DNA from 2 places in the Peribacillus sp. Bi134 genome. Region 1 is predicted to be linked to the other one. Evidence: a T-box and tRNA genes for the amino acid it is inferred to sense, from the RefSeq annotation. Region 1 holds a T-box; the other holds one or more tRNA genes.
The links. The T-box of region 1 lies ahead of glyQ (glycine--tRNA ligase subunit alpha). A T-box ahead of a tRNA ligase gene usually reads a tRNA of that ligase, here a tRNA-Gly.

Region 1 (7,131 bases):
GCTTTAAAGAACGTGAACATATCCGCTTTAACTTCTTCAAGATCACGATTTAAGATGCCTTTTGATTCCAGTCCTTTAAGGCCTAAAACAATAAGCTCATCTAGTGAAATATTCCATTTCTTCTCCGCTAGGATTTGGACGACACCGCTCGCCTGCCTTCTTAATGCGTAAGGATCCTGGGAACCGGTCGGAATGACGCCAATAGCGAAGAATGAAGACAAAGTATCAATTTTTTCAGCTAAACTCACAACCGCACCAATGACTGAAGGCGGTACATTGTCATCCGCATGTCTTGGCATATAATGTTCATTGATAGCCGCGGCCACTTCTTTGGCTTCACCTTTTAAGAGCGCATATTTTTCACCCATATACCCTTGCAATTCAGGGAATTCATAAACCATTTGACTCACCAAATCGAACTTGGCAATTGCCGCTGTCCGAAGCGCCATTTCTTTTTCCGCCTTTAAATTCAAAGCATCCGCAAGGTCACCCGTCAGAGCAGTTACCCGTGCAGTTTTCTCGGCTAATGTACCGATCTCTTCATGATAAACGATGCTGTCAAGCTTTTTCAAAGCATCCGAAATCTCTTTTTTCTGATCCTCTTTATAGAAGAATGCTGCATCAGATAGGCGGGCACGCAATACTTTTTCATTACCTTTAGAAACCTTATCCAAATGGCGGTCATCGCCGTTACGCACGGTTACAAAGTGAGCAAGCAGTTTCCCGTCCTGATCTTTAACAGGGAAATAACGTTGATGTTCCTTCATCGATGTGATAAGCACCTCAGCTGGAAGCTCAAGGAATTCTTCTTCAAAATTTCCAAATAACACCGTTGGATACTCTACCAAATTATTGACTTCTTCAAGCAGATCTTCATCGACTGGGATGATCCAGCCTTTCTCCTGCTCAAGCTCTTTAATCTGATCCAATATAACTTGCCGGCGTTTATCTGGATTCGCCATAACAAATTGTTCTTTTAGCGTATCTTCGTACAGTTCCGGCAGTTCGATGCTAGCGCTATCGCCCAAGAAACGGTGTCCTTTTGTTTCACGGCCCGTTTCCACATCAGCAATGCTGAATGGCACAATGTCATTGCCGAATAAGGCAATCAGCCATTTAATCGGACGGACGAAGCGGAGCTCCTGATTGGCCCAACGCATATTTTTCGGAAACGTCATGCCGCTGATGATTTCAGCAAGCTCAGATAAAAGCTGAACGGTCTGCTGTCCTTTTATGAATTTATTCACATGGACATATTCCACACCCTTGAGTTCTTTAAAATAAATGTCCTCTGAAGTCATTCCTTGACCCCTGACGAATCCCAATGCCGCTTTAGACCAGTTGCCTTCACTGTCCAAAGCGATTTTCTTAGCCGGACCTTTTGCTTCTTCTTCGATATCCTTTTGGGACTCTTCCACGTCTTTCACCAGTACGGCCAAACGTCTTGGTGTGGAAAAAGCTTCAACCGTTCCGAATTCAATCGCTTTTTCCTTTAGCCATTGCTGCACCTTATCTGACAACTGTTTCATTGATGCTGTCACAAAACGGGCAGGCAGCTCTTCCAATCCAATCTCCAATAACAAATCACGCTTGCTCATTTGTATTCTCCCCTTTCACTTTCAGAATCGGGAAGCCTAATTTTTCCCGCTCTTCATAGAAGGTCTTGGCAACCTTGCGCGCTAGGTTACGGCACCGGGCAATATAACCCGTTCTTTCCGTCACCGAGATGGCACCTTTGGCATCCAAAAGGTTAAATGTATGTGAACATTTCAAAACATAATCATATGCGGGATGTACAAGACCTTCTTCCATTTGGCGATGCGCTTCCTTTTCATACATCGTGAAAAGCTGAAACAGCATATCAAGGTCGGAGGTTTCGAACGTATATTTCGAATGTTCGTATTCCGGCTGTCCAAATATATCCCGAACTGTGAATCCATCTGTCCATTCCAGGTCAAATACGTTTTCCTTATCTTGAATGTATGAAGCGAGACGTTCGATCCCGTATGTAATTTCCACGGAAACCGGCTTGCACTCAAGACCGCCCACTTGTTGGAAATATGTAAATTGCGTTATTTCCATTCCATCAAGCCAAACTTCCCAACCGAGACCGGCACACCCTAGTGATGGGTTTTCCCAGTTGTCCTCCACAAAGCGAATATCATGCTCAAGCGGATTTATCCCTAAAGCGCGTAAAGAATCCAAATATAACTCTTGGATATTGTCAGGCGACGGCTTCATGATCACTTGGAACTGATGGTGCTGATACAGTCGGTTAGGGTTCTCACCATAACGACCGTCAGCAGGACGGCGTGATGGCTCCACGTAAGCAACGCTCCAAGGCTCAGGTCCAATGGCTCTCAGGAACGTGTATGGGCTCATCGTTCCTGCCCCTTTCTCGACATCATAAGCATTCATCAATATGCAGCCTTGTTCAGACCAATGCTTTTGTAACGTTAAAATCATATTTTGAATATTCATCGTACACCTCCAGGTTATTTAAAACGGCTCTTTTTAAAATCAGGTCGGAACCCATCACATTTGGGCAAACAAAAAACTCTCGTCCCTATGCGAAATGCATAGGGACGAGAGTATACCCGCGGTTCCACCCTAATTGCCGTTTATAAAACGGCCTCTTTTCAAAGCAACATGCTCCGGAAACGCCCTTCCCTGTAAATCCATATCCCGGCTTCCACCGTCCCGGGTTCGCTTTTTATGGAGAATGACAGATACTCTTTTCCATCAACGCAATCTTCTTATTTTGATGTTTAGAATTTTATACAAACTAACAAGGAATGTCAATAGGTCAGATCCTAAAACATATCTTTCATCGTATCAATCTGATTCAGGAACTTTTTTGATTTCAAGTTCAGACCTGAATATTCCTCATAATAAGCATCGATGATCTTTCGCAGTTCTTTTTTCGTTTCAGGCTTGACGGAAATGTTTCCGAGCCTTGATAAATCGAAATAATAAAAGATTCGCAGCAATTTGACGGCTGCAGCTGAAATTTTATAATGATAAGGGTCTTTCCCCAGGCAGCGGTGACAGATAAAGCCCGCTTCCCGAAGCGAGAAGGAGAATTCCCCTTCCGTTTCACCACATACAGCACATTGATTCAGCACTGGGTTAATCCCATTGACGGGCAGCATCTTCATTTCAAAAATGAATTTCAATACCTCTGCGTCATATTCTTCGTTTATGTAATGCAAGGTTTGCGAAAGCAACTCATACAAATATGGATTCGGTTTCTTATCCTCGACACTTTTATCAAGCAATTCAACAATATAAGAAGCATAAGCAGTGGCAAAAAGATCCTCCCTTATGAAACGGAGTGAATCGACCATTTCGCCTTGCTGAAGACTTCCGAGTCCGGTTGATGTAGTTACAAGAAAATACCCGGAGCAAAAAAGCTGTGTGACGGCAGAAAGCCTGCTGTTAGGTTTACTGGCCCCTCTAGCCATAACGCCGATTTTTCCTAGCTCACGGGTATATATAGTAATGATTTTGTTATTTTCTCCATATGCAGTTCGCCTTATGACAATGCCCTCACATTTTTGGAGCATACCAAGACACCACCCATGCTCGCCAAGGCTAACCTATGAAACAGGAAAATCAATTTCTGCTAGCTCATCATTCAATACCAAGTGTCTTTCCTGTCTTTCGACTTCTATCTCCTTAAACAGCAAATAGGTGTCCACATTACCTGTTTCAGAGAATAATTCCCAGGTAAAATCCAACATATAAAGCCCACCTTTCATTTTTAACTAGCAATATGAATATCCGACCATATGATTAGCTTGACCGTTTTCCAAACTTTCATGACGCGTAAATTTTGTTAATTAATACTCGCTCTCATTGAAGCCATAATCACGAAGCTGGCTTGCTTTATTACGCCAATCTTTCTGCACCTTCACCCACAGTTCCAGGAAAACCTTTGAGCCCAATAAGTTTTCGATATCCACCCTGGCACGGCTACCGACTTCTTTAAGCATTTTCCCTTGCTTTCCGATGACAATGCCTTTTTGTGAATCACGTTCGACAACGATCGTCGCCATGACATTAATGGTGTCGCTGTTATCCATTTTTTTAATCGAATCGATGACAACAGCCACCGAATGCGGAATTTCTTCCCGTGTAAGGTGCAGCACCTTCTCGCGGACCAATTCGGAAATGATAAAACGTTCCGGGTGGTCGGTCACTTGGTCAGCAGGATAAAACTGGGGACCTTCAGGCAGATGTTCCTTGATTTGCTCAAGCAGTGTATCAACGTTATTTCCTTCAAGCGCAGAAATCGGAACGACTGCCGCAAAAGGGTAAAGCTGTTGGTATTTTTCAATGATCGGAAGTAAATCATCCGGATGCATCGCATCGATTTTGTTTACAACCAGGAAAACAGGCGTTTTTACGGATTGAAGTTTTTCAATGATAAACTCGTCACCGCGTCCGTATCCTTCAGTCGCATTGATCATGAAGAGAATCAAATCGACTTCCTTCAATGTATTCGTGGCCACTTTCATCATGAAATCACCAAGCTTATGCTTTGGTTTATGAATGCCGGGTGTATCGATGAAAATCATTTGTGAATCGTTTTGTGTAAGTACACCTTGGACCTTATTTCTTGTAGTTTGCGGTTTATCGCTCATAATGGCGATCTTTTGGCCGATGACCCGATTCAGAAATGTACTCTTCCCAACATTAGGTCGTCCAATAATCGAAATGAAACCTGATTTGTAATCTTTTACTTGTGTATCATTAAATAATTTATCCATTCAAATCCTCCGGTGAAAAAGCTCCTGGAAGCAATTCCTGTACTGTTAATTCTTTTATATCCCCATTTAAGTTGGTCAAAACAACCGGCATATCCTTTTCGCACAGTTCTGAAATAACCTGCCTGCATGCCCCGCATGGAGCAACGGGACCGTCGGTATCTGCCACGACTGCAAGTTTAACGAATTTTTTATCGTCATGTGCATAAGCGCTGAATAAAGCTGTCCTTTCGGCGCAATTACACATGCTGTATGCTGCATTTTCTATATTACAACCATGATAGACCTTTCCATCAGCGGTTAAAAGGGCTGCCCCAACCTTAAATTTGGAGTAAGGCACATAAGCTTTATCCCTTGCTTTTTTAGCTTCCTCAATCAATTCCTTTGTATTCAATTCACATCTTCCTTTCAAATTGAGTACCATTTCGGCAACCTACAGGCCAAACTTGGGCAAAAATATAATCAATCCAACTATTATAGAAAATATAGCATATATGAATACAGCTCCGGCTGCAATATCTTTTGCCTGCTTGGCAAGCGGATGGATTTGATCCGTTACCAGGTCCACTACCCTTTCAATCGCTGAATTAACGAGCTCCAAGGTAATCGTGCCGGCTATGGCCGCTAAAATGAAAAGCCACTCCATCCCATTCAATGAGAAGTACCAACCAAAGAATACGACGATGACCGTTAACACGAAATGAATCTTGATATTGCGTTCAGTCCGAACAGCCTCCAAAATTCCCTGACAGGCAAAAGAGAAACTTTTTAATAAAGGATACCTTTTTTTACCCTTCTCTTGAAAGTCCATATTCTTCCAAGATCTCCTTTTGTTTTGTGAACATCACTTTTTCATCTTCTTCATTCATATGGTCAAATCCTAATAAGTGAAGAAAACCATGCAGAGCTAAAAATCCAAGTTCCCGGTCAAATGAATGACCATATTCTTCAGCCTGTTCTTTCGTGCGTTCAATGGAAATGATGATATCCCCTAACATGCGGGGCATTTCGGCCCCGACAATTTCCACTTCATCTTCTCCCATTTCTTCAAGTGCAAAAGAAATGACATCTGTAGCTGAATCTTTATTACGATATTCTTTATTGATTTCCCGAATCCTATCATTGTCAACAAATGTAACAGACAGCTCGGTGTCTTTTTCAATGTTTTCTTTTCTTGCCGCAAATTGCAGAATGCTTTCAACAAGATGCTGAGCTTCCTCCGTTACTTCATTCGTTTCATCCATTAAATCGATAGCTAAAATCATTCTTTCACCTTCTGTCCTAATTTATCCGACTCCGGATATTCAATCCTGGAGTGGAAGATACCATTAAGCGATTCACATAAGGAATGCTTCACGATACTCAATTCTCTCATAGTAATGTCACATTCATCAAATTGACCATCAGAAATCCTGTCCTGAATGATGAAACTTACCAGTTCTTCAATCTTCTCCGGCGTTGGGTGCTTCATCGATCTCACTGCAGCTTCCACACTATCGGCTATGCCGATGACGGCTACTTCCTTCATTACCGCCCTCGGTCCGGGATACCGGTAGTCCGCTTCGAGTGTGGACTCATCCTGTTTTTTTGCCTTATGGTAGAAAAATTTCAATAAAGTGGTCCCATGATGCTGCTCTGCAATATCCACAATCTCTTTCGGGAATTTGTGACTGCGAAGCATCTCCCCGCCGTCTACGGCATGGGCAATGATGATATCCCTGCTCGTTTCCGGCTGCAGCCGATCATGCGGGTTCTCTTCATTCATCTGATTTTCGATGAAGAAATGCGGCCGCTTCGTTTTACCGATATCATGATAATAACTGCCGACCCTTGCCAGCAATCCATTCGACCCGATGGCTTCACAAGCCGATTCCGCCAAATTGGCGACCATCACGCTATGATGATATGTCCCGGGAGCCTCTATCAAGATCCTTCGAAGTAATGGATGATTGGGATTCGCTAGCTCGATAAGCTTAATCGATGATAAAATCCCGAAACCAGCCTCGAAAAACGGCAACAGGCCCATTGTCAAAACGGCTGCACCCACTCCAGAACCCATCGCAGCAGCAGCATAATACAAGTACTCCATTCTAGTATATTGGCTGTCCATAATGAAGATGAGCGAAAAAACAAATGCCATATTGATTAAAGCCAATAGCAGCCCTGCTACCAGCACCTTTGATTTGAAATTTGGCCTGGATAAAATGATGATTGCCGTCAATCCCCCGAAAATGATATAAAGCCCCATCGAGAAATCCAGATTTCCAGGTGTATCACCATTGAATATAATCGTACCATACGAACCTAACAATATGATCATCGCTACCGCTAACCTATCATTCAATAATATCTTGATGAGCAT
Region 2 (7,131 bases), on a different contig from region 1:
TGTATGTATGAGGGCATGGACAAAAACACAATTTCATAAAATGTGGGAGTTTCAACTTTATATATATAATGATACTTTTAAAAAGGTTTCCTTGAAGGTAACGGAATATTCTAAGCCAAAAAAAGCCGCCCCGTTAATATTTACCGGGCGGCTGCATTTTAGATATCATTTAGTTTCCAAGGTAAACTGCAGTCCTTTCTCAATTTCCGCCAATACCTCTTCATCCGTTTCCTTCATTCTTGCATCTTCCAATGCGGAAACAGCCTGCTCCCGGCCAATTTTCCCAACTGCCCAGGCCGCCGTCCCCCTGATGACAGGCCGCGGATCATCCTTCATGACCTGTATCAATTGAGGCAATGCCGTTTCATCTTTGAAATGGGCCAATGCTAAAATGGCATTTCGTTGGATTGGTTTTTTACCGCGCCAAGAGCCAGATACATGGCCGTATGTCTCTTTGAAGTCCCGATTTGAAATCGAAAGCAGCGGTTTTAACAGCGGTTTCGCCAGCTCCGGGTCGGGTTCCATCTCTTCATGAAAATGAAAATCCATTCCTTTATTTTTCGGACAAACGGTCTGGCATGTATCACATCCATACAAACGATTGCCTATTTTCGTCCTGAACTCATCCGGAAGGAAACCTTTTGTCTGCGTCAAGAACGCAATGCAACGCTTGGAATTTAGCTGCCCGCCCTGAACGAGCGCTCCAGTCGGGCAAACATCGACACATTTATTGCATGTCCCGCATTGATCTTCCATCGGTTGATCCGGTTCAAATGGCAGGTTGGTTATCATGTCTCCCAAGTATACATAAGACCCGAATTCCGGTGTGATGATCATACTGTTTTTTGCACTCCAGCCAATACCTGCACGCTCAGCCACCGCCCTATCAGATAACTCGCCCGTATCAACCATGGACTTCATCATTGCTCCTGGCACCTTATCACTAATGAAATCCTCAAGTAACTGCAATTTATTACGAAGAACGGTATGATAATCCGTTCCCCAAGACGCCCGGCAAAAAATCCCCCGGCGCTCACTTTTTGTACTTTGCGGAGCATCCTTCAATTTAGAAGGATAAGCAAGCGCAATCGAAATGATGGATTGCGGTTTATCGAATATCAATTCAGGCCTTACCCTTTTATCTATATCGGCTTCTTCAAACCCTGACTGATAATCCAGCTCCTGTTGACGTATCAACCGACCTTTCAATTCGGTAAAGGCCGTGGCCGATGTAAAGCCGATTTTATCGATGCCGATTTCCTTACTATATATAATCACTTCTTGCTTGAATGTGTTCATATCCATATTAATCACCTACGTTCATTCAGTATTCCCATTGAAAGCTTGAATCTTTTTCAAACCATTGCTATCTATGATAAACTAATTGCAATCATTTTTGGAGGTGAAACCGTTGGAAATTACCGTATCAGCTAATCTTAGCAGTAAAATCCCTCAATTCAAAGTTGGGATCATTACATATGAAAACATCGAAGTAGGTCCCTCCCCGCAAATGGTGAAAGGAAGACTTCAATTATTTCAGGAAGCTCTTTTCTTCGATCTTGAAGAAAAGGAATTGACCGACTTTTCCGGCATTAAAGTGTGGCGGGAGATTTTCAAGGCTACTGGAACAAATCCGTCACGGTACCGCCCCTCCGTGGAAGCCCTTTACCGTCGAGTAAAAAAACAGAATTACTTGACACCCATTCATTCAGCCATCGATTTAAATAACTTCTTCTCGCTGTTATATGAAGTTCCGATTGGCATTTATGATGCGGAAAAATTATCAGGGGACATCTCGATTAAGATCGGCGAGGAGTCAGATGGTTATGAAGGTTTGAACGGCCGCTTGAATTCCATGGAGAATATGATTACATCTGCCGATCATGTGGGCGCATTCGGAAGTCCTTACGTTGATTCAGAACGCACGAAAGTCACCGAAGAAACGAAAAAAGCCATCCAAATCATTTATTTACAACCCAATACTCCAATCACGGAAGCAGATCAGCTGACGAAATCCCTGATGGACATGTTCCTTGAAATCCATGGTGGTGAAGGGACTTACTCGATTGTAGAAGGATAATTAAAATCTGAACGAAATTAAACCCTTTCCACAATCGGAAGGGGTTTTTATGATTTTTCCAATTAATAAAACCAGTCCTCTAGTATCCTTTTATTCAACCGATCGATCCATACCCTGAAAAAAGCGATAAAATGATTCCTGGATTTTAAGAGCATAAAGGATCACCTAGCTTAAATTTGGTTTGGGATGAGTCTAGCCTACGGACTTTTCTTAAATTACATTCCAGTTGATTCCAGAAATCCGCTCCCTTTCCGCCGACTGACTGCCAAGCCTCATCAAAGCAAGCGCCTGTGGGGTCTCGACTAGCCAGTTATTCGGCAGGAGTGTCAAAAATTTCTTCGAACCAGTGAGGGTTTCATAAAACAATAAAAAAACAAAGAGCGAGATTGCCTACAATTTTTCCGAAAAAAATGTTTTTGCTGTTTTCAGCCGGAGCACTTTTGTTTCAACCTACACCTCACTATTCGGACTCCCAATCCCTTTTTGTGCCAAACTGCAACCATAACAATGGTTATTACATATCCGCACACCTTGCTCTTCCCCATTAACAGTGTCTAAACAGACCTCAACTACATAACTTGCAAGTTTGGACAAAAAAAAGCACACACTTAGTCAAACTGATTCTACTTACGTAGTTAATCACATTGACTAAGTTAGTGCTGAATCGAAATCCCCACTCTCCAGGATGGAGGATAATATAAAAATAAAAAATCGGTTTTCGGGCATAACATACTTACTGCAGGCAATTTGAACAATAAAAAAAATCCCACTGTAAACAGTAGAATTCTTGTAATAATATTTAAACGCAAAGCTTCGTTCTCCAGGTAACGAAACCCTACGTTATGAGTATGTATTGGAGCGGGTGAAGGGAATCGAACCCTCATCATCAGCTTGGAAGGCTGAGGTTTTACCACTAAACTACACCCGCATATTCTTGTAGAAGTTTGTCGAATTACCAATCAACAAAATTAATTATATAGTTTAATGTGAAAAAATGCAATAGTTCTTTTAAAAAAAATTAATAATTAACGTATTGTAACGTTAATATATTCATTCACTCTAGTAAAAATGTTAAAAAGTCCTCTGAATCAGAGAACTTTTTCATCTAAGACCAAATGACTTCCATTAACCGCGGATAAACCTGCTGTGCCGTTTCAAGCAGCATGATTAACTTCCTGAACGCCAGATCCGGTACGATATCCCCCTCAATGGAGTATGAATACCGAATGGAAATGGTCCCATTTTCCTCATACAGCTTAGAATACCTAAAATTAGCATTATATTCATTCAACAGTGTATGTACATCCTGTTTCTTTTCAGGATTCTTCAACTCGGCGACATTAAAGCAAAATAAGTCCGCCACATTTTCATCTTGATTGAAAGCAAATACTAAAAGGACCTTCCAGCCGTCCTTTAACTTTTGCTCAGCCCTAAAAAAGGTGGTGCCATCTTCATTCAACTCATTCATATAGATTTTCTCACTAGTTAAAAAATCACGAAATTTAGCAACGTTTGACATGGTTCATCACCTTTCTCTTTGTAATTACATTTTATAATGAAAACTGGCATTTTTACAGACTTTTCTATAAACCTTCCAATTTCATCCTATTAATAGGGGCGAAGAATCACTCATTTAAAGAAAGGGATTCAAATATGATCTCCCGGATCAATAGATTGATTAGCCAGTTGCTTCTCCGGAAAACTGAAGCGCATCTTGTAGGTCCAAAATTTCCTGACGGATTTTTGAATATCCTTCTATTTCTGGCACTTCTTTATTCGTATGTGATCGACTTTTATCGGCCGCTATCGCCATGTTTTCGAAAACATACAGCAACTGAGCAAGCTCCCGCTCTGAAAGGATTGGCCGTTCAGAGGATTTTAAGCTGGCATTTAGATAATATCCCAACTGTTCTATCGAAAATATAACGGGCCAAAGAGATTCCAATCTAGCCTTGTTTTTGAATATCTCACCAAGGGATGCATTGTAGACGGTTAATAGATTCACCATATTTGTTTGCATTTTGTTCCTTTCACTGCTTTCATCAATTGCAAGGTCATTATCTTTTTCAGAGAACGCCATCAATAATAGCTGCCCCTGGCTACGAATCGTTTTGGCTATTAAATGATTGAGAAGACTGGATGCCGAACGACTTCCGAGTAACAGCGACCCAATAAGCCCTATCAAGCTTCCAACGACAATATCGGTTATCCTTACAGTCGCAAAAAAACCGAAATCATAGCTTTGAGATGAATATTCCGCCATGATCAATGCTGAAGGGGTAAAAAACATCGCCGCCAATCCATAATTCCGAACGATGAAAAGCTCTGTAATGAATGTCAAAGATAAAATGATCAGAACGATGATGAACTCGTTATGAACGGCTGCTAGAATTAAACTTGCTATCAGGAGTCCGATGACCGTCCCGAAAGTCCTTTGGACCGCCCGATGGAATGTGGAGATGATGGTCGGACCCGACATAACGGCCGCACAGGATAAGGGAATCCAGTACGAACGGTTAAAATCGGCGGAATAGGCGATGATCGCCGCAATGGTAAGGATTGTTCCATATCGAACGGAAGAGAGGAAAACAATGGAATTCTTATCGAACGCCCCAAGAAAAATGGTCTTTAAAGAAGGCTTGGAGATGGTTGCTGCTTGATCGATTTTCTGTACAGGTTCATTCATGATGGCATCTGCATTGTAAATCATCATGAATAACGCTTCCACCTCATCAGTCATTTGGTCAGGTTGAAGGATCTTTTTTTTATTCTTTGTTCCAGATGCAATGGAACCGGCCAAGGCACGAACGGAATGACCTAATTCTGGCGGCATCACGATCTTTTTGTTCAAGGTAATCTCCAGAGCCTCCAAGAATATGGCATTGGCATGTTCATTCAATAGATATAATCGCTTCAACTCATCTGGACTTCTCCTGTTTGAAACCCCCGCTAACAGTGTATCTTCAGCGTGTTTCATCGCCAATACGGTTCTTTGTCTTGCTTTATTGAAAGTCTCGGTGCCCATGGAATCAAAGAATGCCCCCAATTCTCTGTACACCTTTTCTACCGCAAGCGATTCTGGTCCATGAGGGTTGAAAAACCAGCCTAACATACAGATTATCCATGATAGTGCCCCACCCATTAAAACGAGGCCACCACGCAATGGGGCAAGGTTTTGGTCAACGGGCATACCTGTCGCAAGCGCAAAGCTCAAGACGAAGAATACCGCCGAAGGACCGGTTATCTTTAATGCACCAAATACAAAAAAAACACTGGCCCCGATGATACCCATCATTATGGCTGTTCCTAATTGGTATGGAGCCAAAAGCGTCCCTAAAACAACAGATAAAGCAAGACCCACCATCACAAAGAAAATCTTTTTAGCTCTTTGGCGATACGGTTGGTTAAAAACGTATAAATAAGTGAAACCTCCTATCCCTGCAAGTAAACCGTACGATAAATTTCCGAATAATAAGCCAATGAAAACAGGTAGTGCAGCAGCTATACCTGCACTTAGTGCTTTTATCCAAGGAAATGGATTCTTTTTTATTTCAAAAGCCTGTTTAAATGTAGTATGTATCGTATCCAATTTCAGAGATTCCGAAGAGGACCTTTGCTTATTTTCACTCATTTTCAATTTATCCTTTCATTAAAGATTCCAACTCTGTAGTGAAGGCTATGTCTGATGAAGTGACTTCTCATAATTAATATCCTTCATATGGATCAAAAGATACCACTTAAGGTAATGAAGGATCATATAACTTGAAAGAAAACGGCCTTTCCCCGATTTAAATCGAAAAAAGGCCGCTTTTGTCATAAGCTGCTTAAAAATCCCAACAATGGACCTTCCTCAGCTTTATTTCCAGAAAACTTATAGTTGAGCGAATTCAGGCTCCGCAACTTTTACAAGCTGTTTACCGAGGTTCGTTCCTTTAAACAAACCTAAAAATGCATCAGGCGTGTTTTCGAACCCTTCAATAATCGTTTCTTCATACTTCAGCTTTCCTTCTTGAAGCCACTTACCTAAATCCGTAGCACCCTCTTGGAATCTAGAGGCATAATTTCCAACTGTGAAACCTTTCATTAGTGCACTCGTTTTGATCATCGCCGATTGCAGACGCGGTCCTAGATCTTTTCCTTCTGCGTTATACGAGGAAATCGCTCCGCATAATGGTATTCGGGCATTCGCATTCAAAAGTGTGAAAACAGCATCGGACACCTCGCCGCCCACATTATCGAAATAAACATCGACTCCATCGGGAACAGCATTAGCTAAATCTGTCGCAAAACTATCACTTTTATAATTTACGGCTCCATCAAATCCCAGCTCTTTCGTTAAATACTCAAGTTTTTCATCTGAACCAGCGATGCCAACAACCTTCGCACCTTTAATCTTAGCAATTTGTCCGACTACTGAACCAACTGCTCCAGCCGCTCCTGAAACGACTACCGTTTCACCTTCTTGAGGTTTACCAATATCAAGCAAACCAAAGTAAGCAGTTAAACCGGTCATTCCAAGAATCCCTAAATGAGTTGTGACCGGAGCCACCTTGGGATCAATCACGCGGATTTCCTTTTCGGTGACAACTGTGTATTCTGCCCAGTCGATATTCCCAACAACGACATCCCCTTGTTTGAAGGAATTCGATTTGGACTCAACAACTTCAGCAACAACGCCGCCAGTGATGACCTTATTCAATTCAAATGGAGCAATATATGATTTGGTATCTTGCATTCTGCCACGCATATATGGATCGACAGATAAATATAGTGTCCGTACTAAAATCTCATTATCCTTTGGTGTGGGAACTTCACTCTCAACAAAGTTGAAATCCCCTTTCGATGGCATACCTTTTGGACGGTTTGCCAGGGTGATTATTTGTTGTTTAGTTTGTGTCATCATTGTTCCTCCTTGGTTTGAATACGTAATTTCGAAAAGAAGCGTATCACTGATGAAGTTCATAGGTCAAAGAATATGATTGGTTTTTGCTCCATAACACTCTTATGTAGTCTTTCCTATAAACCCCAAACTTGCTACAGCCTATTATGTC

Region 2: it has a tRNA-Gly gene. The T-box ahead of glyQ (glycine--tRNA ligase subunit alpha) is inferred to sense a tRNA for this amino acid. The anticodon was not compared.

The regions. Positions count from the first base shown of each region.
Region 1 covers NZ_CAKKLN010000005.1:417,923-425,053, forward strand. The annotation lists gene glyS (glycine--tRNA ligase subunit beta) at 1-1,598, opposite strand, end outside; gene glyQ (glycine--tRNA ligase subunit alpha) at 1,585-2,481, opposite strand; T-box leader at 2,579-2,755, opposite strand; gene recO (DNA repair protein RecO) at 2,814-3,566, opposite strand; gene LQ188_RS13345 (YqzL family protein) at 3,600-3,743, opposite strand; gene era (GTPase Era) at 3,843-4,772, opposite strand; gene LQ188_RS13355 (cytidine deaminase) at 4,765-5,163, opposite strand; gene LQ188_RS13360 (diacylglycerol kinase family protein) at 5,203-5,580, opposite strand; gene ybeY (rRNA maturation RNase YbeY) at 5,558-6,034, opposite strand; gene LQ188_RS13370 (HD family phosphohydrolase) at 6,031-7,131, opposite strand, start outside.
Region 2 covers NZ_CAKKLN010000009.1:103,832-110,962, reverse strand. The annotation lists gene queG (tRNA epoxyqueuosine(34) reductase QueG) at 166-1,305, opposite strand; gene LQ188_RS20815 (phenylalanine--tRNA ligase beta subunit-related protein) at 1,412-2,080, shown strand; tRNA gene LQ188_RS20810 (tRNA-Gly) at 2,935-3,008, opposite strand; gene LQ188_RS20805 (YbjN domain-containing protein) at 3,186-3,599, opposite strand; gene LQ188_RS20800 (FUSC family protein) at 3,759-5,711, opposite strand; gene LQ188_RS20795 (NADP-dependent oxidoreductase) at 5,952-6,980, opposite strand.